DNA from 2 places in the Isoptericola sp. NPDC019571 genome. Region 2 is predicted to be linked to the other one. Evidence: riboswitches for the same ligand, from Rfam matches in the RefSeq annotation. Region 2 holds a riboswitch; the other holds the start of a gene.

Region 1 (2,377 bases), on a different contig from region 2:
TGCTCGTGCTGCTCGTGGAGGCCCTGCACGGGCGACGGGCGCACCACCCCGCGGAATACCTCGCGGTGGCGACCGACCGCGCCGTGGCCGGCGTGGCGGGCGGCTTCACGGACGCGGAGCGCGAGGAGGCGCGGGCGCTCGTGGAGCGGGGCCGCGGCGAGCCGGCGGCGGAGGAGGTCGCCGCGCTGGTGGAGGCCGTGCCGCGCGACGACGTGACCGTGCCGGACCCCGTCCGGGCGCTGGTCGTCCGGGTGTCCGCGTGGTTCGCCGAGGCGATGGAGCACCGGTGGGCCGCCGCGGTCGTGACGGTGGCGGTGCTCGCCACCAGTGCCGGGTCGGTCGTGGTGGCGCTGCGGGTGCTGCTCGGCGGGATCGCGGTGCCGTCCTGGGTCGGCGTCGGGATCCTCGTGGCCGTCGCCGCGACCGTGGCGTGCGTCGTGCGGGCGCTCGTCGTCGGCCCGCGGGACCACCGCGCGGGGGCGGTGTGGGTGCGGCGCGGGGTCCTCGTCAGCCTGCTGGTCACCCAGCTGCTCGCGTTCCGCGCGGTGCAGTGGGTGGCGGTGGCGGGCCTGGTGGTGGATCTCCTCGTGCTCGTCGCTCTCGGCGTCGCGCTGGGGCGGGACGACGAGCGGCGCACGGCGCGCGGTCGCGGGTGAGACGTGCGCCACTCGGGCTTGCCACGCGGGCGCGGGGCGTGGCACGGTCGGCGATGACGAGCGAATTGCTCGCGTGCTCTGGGGTCGGTGAAATTCCGAGCCGGCGGTGAAAGTCCGCGACCCGGTCACAGCCTGTGACCGGTTGACCAGGTGGAACTCCTGGACCGACGGTCAAAGTCCGGATGGGAAGCGCACGCGACGGCTCCCCGTCCGGTCCGACCCCCGGCCCCTCGGCCGGTGTCGTCCTTCGTGACGACCGTCCGCGACCGGTCGGTGCGAGCACGTCCGACCCCGCCTTCCTGCCCCGGGGTCCGCGACCGGACGACAGGGGCAGGACGGATGAGCGCCACCACGGCAGAGCGCGCCGCGATGCAGCGTGCGCTCGAGCTGGCCGCGCAGGGGCCGGCACGAGGACCCAACCCGCGCGTCGGGTGCGTGCTCCTCGACGCCGACGGTGCTCCGATCGCGGAGGGTTTCCACCGCGGCGCGGGCACGCCGCACGCCGAGGTCGAGGCGCTGCGCCGCGCGACCGAGTCCCGCGGCCCGGGCGCCGCGCGCGGGACCACCGCCGTCGTCACGCTCGAGCCCTGCAACCACCACGGCCGCACCGGTCCCTGCGCCGACGCGCTGCTGGCCGCGGGGGTCGCGCGGGTCGTGCACGGCCAGCACGACCCCAACCCCGCCGCGTCGGGCGGCGCCGCACGCCTGCGCGCCGCGGGCGTCGAGGTCGTCGGCGGCGTGCTGGCGGACGAGGCGCGCGCGCTCAACGCCGTCTGGACGCGTGCGCAGGAGCTCGGCCGTCCCGTCGTCACCTGGAAGGTCGCGAGCACGCTCGACGGGCGCTCCGCGGCCGCCGACGGCACCTCGCGCTGGATCACGGGACGGGCCGCGCGCCACGACGTGCACCGCCTGCGCGCCGGGGCGGACGCCGTCGTCGTCGGCACCGGTACCGCGCTCGCCGACGACCCCGACCTCACCGTGCGGCACGCCCCGCTGACGGGGCAGCAGCCGGACCGCGTCGTCGTCGGGCTGCGGGACCTGCCCGCGTCGTCCCGGCTCGCGCGCGCCGCGGCGGCCGGCGAGGCCGTGATCCACCTGCGCACCCACGACCCGCACGAGGTGCTGGAGCTGCTCTGGTACCGCGAGCACCGGCACGTGCTGCTCGAGGGCGGGCCCGCGCTCGCCGCCGCCTTCTGGCGCGCCGGGCTCGTCGACGACGTCGTCGCCTACGTCGCGCCTGTGCTGCTCGGGGTCGGCGCGTCGGCCGTCGCCGACCTCGGCATCGGGACCCTCGCCGACGCCGCGCGCCTCGACCTCCTCGATGTCGCCGTCCTGCCCCGGGACCCGGACGACCCCACCGACATCCCCACCGTGCGGCTCGCCCTGCGGCCGCGGAAGGAGCGCTGAGCCATGTTCACCGGAATCGTGGAGGAGCTCGGCACCGTCGTCGCGGTGCGCGAGCACGCCGACGGCGCCCGCCTCACCGTCGCCGCCGACGCCGTGCTCGAGGGCGTCCGGCTCGGCGACTCGATCGCCGTCGACGGCTGCTGCCTGACAGTGGCGGAGACGGGGGTGCACGACGGCCGCGCCACCTGGACCGCCGACCTCATGGCCGAGACCCTGGCCCGTACGAGCCTCGGCGGGCGGCGAGCCGGCGACCCGGTCAACCTCGAGCGCGCGCTCGCGGCGGACGGACGGTTCGGCGGGCACGTCGTGCAGGG
Region 2 (2,377 bases):
CGCGTGCGGCGGGCTACTCCGGCGTCGAGGTGCTGCCGGTCGACGACTTCGGCTTCTTCCGGTTCTACCGGCTGCAGCTGGGGTCCACGGACGAGCGGACGCCGGAAGGACGACCGGCGGTGCCGGAGTAATCTCCCAGGCATGACCGCCGTCCGGACGCACACCCACGCCCAGGCCGTCGACGCCGCGATCGACCTCTTCTCCCGGCAGGGCTACGAGCAGACCACCGTCGAGGAGATCGCCGACGCCGCCCGCGTCAGCCGTGCGACGTTCTTCCGCCGCTTCCGCTCCAAGGAGGACGTGGTCTTCGCGGACCACGAGCTGCTCCTGGAGGAGGTCGTCGTCATGCTCGCGGAGACCCGGCCCGAGGCGCGGGCCAGCGAGGAGTCGGGCCGCGCGCCCGAGCGGGCGTGGGACCCGACCACCGACCCGTACCTCGAGGTCTGCCGCGCGGCGCGGCTCGTCTTCGACCACCACGTGGGCCAGCGCGAGACGTCGATCGCCCGGCACCAGCTGCTGCAGCAGGTGCCCGCGCTGCGCGACCGCGAGCTGGTCACGACGCACCGCTACGAGCGCGCGTTCACCGCCTACCTGCGTGACACGCTGCCGCCCGACCGGTCCACCACGACGATGTCGATCGCGTTCGCGGCGTCCGTCGTCGCGGTGCACAACGCGATCCTGCGGCGCTGGCTGCGCAACCCCCACCTCGACCTGCGGCCGGAGCTGGAGGAGGCGTTCGCCGACCTGCGGCGCGCCGCCGTCTCCCCGTTCCCGCACGACGACGACTCCGCGCCGTCGTCCGCCCCTGCCGTCGACACCGACGTCGCCTCCGCCGGCGAGGTCCGGACGGTCGCGACGGGCGGCGACGGGAAGCGCGTCGTGGTCACGGTGCTGGAGCCCGGGGCGGGGCCGGACGACGTCGCGCGCGCCGTCCGCGACGCGCTGGCCTGACCGCCGGTCGAGACGGCCGGACACGACGCTGCCGCCGGGAATGCCGCTGTGGCATCCTGAGTTGTGCAGGACGCCGCCGGGACCTCCGGCGGTGGAAAGACACGCACGTACGTGCTCCGGGGTCGGTGAAATTCCGAGCCGGCGGTGACAGCCCGCGACCCGGCCTCCACCCGCAGACGCGGGGAGAGGCCGGCTGACCTGGTGAGATTCCAGGGCCGACGGTCAAAGTCCGGATGGGAGGAAGCACGTGCGGCACGCACCCGTCAGGGTGGGTGCCGCCGGGTGTCGTGCCGCCGACGACGGCCCTACGGGGCCCGACGCGGCGAGCGCCGACCCCTCACCCCGGACGCCGCACCTCGGACCGGGAGAGTGAACGATGGACGCGATCGACGCGTTCTTCAACGCCACGCTGACCATCGGCGACCAGCACATGTCGTGGCGCGAGATCGTCGGCAACCTGTTCGGCCTCGCCTCCGCGCTCGGCGGCATGCGCCGCAAGGTGTGGGCGTGGCCCGTCGGCATCGTCGGCAACCTGGTGCTGTTCACGGTCTTCATGGGCTCGTGGTTCGGCGACTCGAGCCGCGCCGACATGCTCGGCCAGGCGGGCCGGCAGGTGATGTTCCTGATCGTGTCGATCTACGGCTGGGTGCAGTGGCGGCGCACCGAGCGTGCCGCCCTGGAGGTCCGCGCCGACGGCAGGATCCCCGCCGACGGCGGCGCCGCGGTGCACCCCCACTGGGCGACCTGGCGGGAGCGCGTCGGCATCGTCGTCGTGATGGTCGGCGGCACCCTGCTGCTCACCCCGCTGTTCCGCGCCCTCGGCTCCTACGAGCCGGTGTGGTCGGACGCGTGGATCTTCATGGGCTCGCTGGTCGCCACGTACGGCATGGCGAAGGGCTGGGTCGAGTTCTGGCTGGTCTGGGTGGCAGTGGACGTCGTGGGAGTGCCCCTGCTCTGGTCGGCGGGCTACTACGCCACGGCGCTGATGTACGTGTTCTACGGCGTCTTCACCCTGACCGGGTTCTTCGTGTGGTGGCGCGTGCACCGGCGTGAGCAGGCCCAGGCGGGGGCGACGACGCCCGCGGTCGCGCCCTGACGGCGCTCACCGCGGCAGTTCGGGCTCGGCGCGGCAGCTCGAGCTGCCGCGCCGAGGACGAGATGCCGCGCTGAGCTCTCAGTCGTCGATGTCGAGCTCGGTGCCCGGCCCCGCGGCGCGGGCGCCGAGGCGCGCGTCGGCGAGGACGGCGGACACCAGGTCCGCGGGTCCGCCGAGCGCCGCCTCGGCGGTGTAGATCGGCATCCCGAGGAACCATTCCCGGTGCTCGGGCCAGACGTGCGAGGGCAGGTCGACCAGGCCCATGAGCGCGGCGACCGACCGGGGCTCCCCCGTCCACACGTGGTAGCCCCGGTGGGGCAGCAGGAGCCG

The links. Region 2 has a riboswitch for FMN ahead of pnuC (nicotinamide riboside transporter PnuC). Riboswitches for the same ligand answer to the same signal wherever they lie in the genome.
Region 1: another riboswitch for FMN. It lies ahead of ribD (bifunctional diaminohydroxyphosphoribosylaminopyrimidine deaminase/5-amino-6-(5-phosphoribosylamino)uracil reductase RibD); the one in region 2 lies ahead of pnuC (nicotinamide riboside transporter PnuC).

The regions. Positions count from the first base shown of each region.
Region 1 covers NZ_JBIRXZ010000007.1:242,549-244,925, forward strand. Annotated here, with positions in the region: gene ACH443_RS14380 (hypothetical protein) at 1-656, shown strand, start outside; FMN riboswitch at 726-855, shown strand; gene ribD (bifunctional diaminohydroxyphosphoribosylaminopyrimidine deaminase/5-amino-6-(5-phosphoribosylamino)uracil reductase RibD) at 996-2,063, shown strand; gene ACH443_RS14390 (riboflavin synthase) at 2,067-2,377, shown strand, end outside.
Region 2 covers NZ_JBIRXZ010000006.1:142,902-145,278, forward strand. Annotated here, with positions in the region: gene ACH443_RS12610 (class I SAM-dependent methyltransferase) at 1-131, shown strand, start outside; gene ACH443_RS12615 (TetR family transcriptional regulator) at 142-951, shown strand; FMN riboswitch at 1,059-1,202, shown strand; gene pnuC (nicotinamide riboside transporter PnuC) at 1,328-2,047, shown strand; gene ACH443_RS12625 (hypothetical protein) at 2,126-2,377, opposite strand, start outside.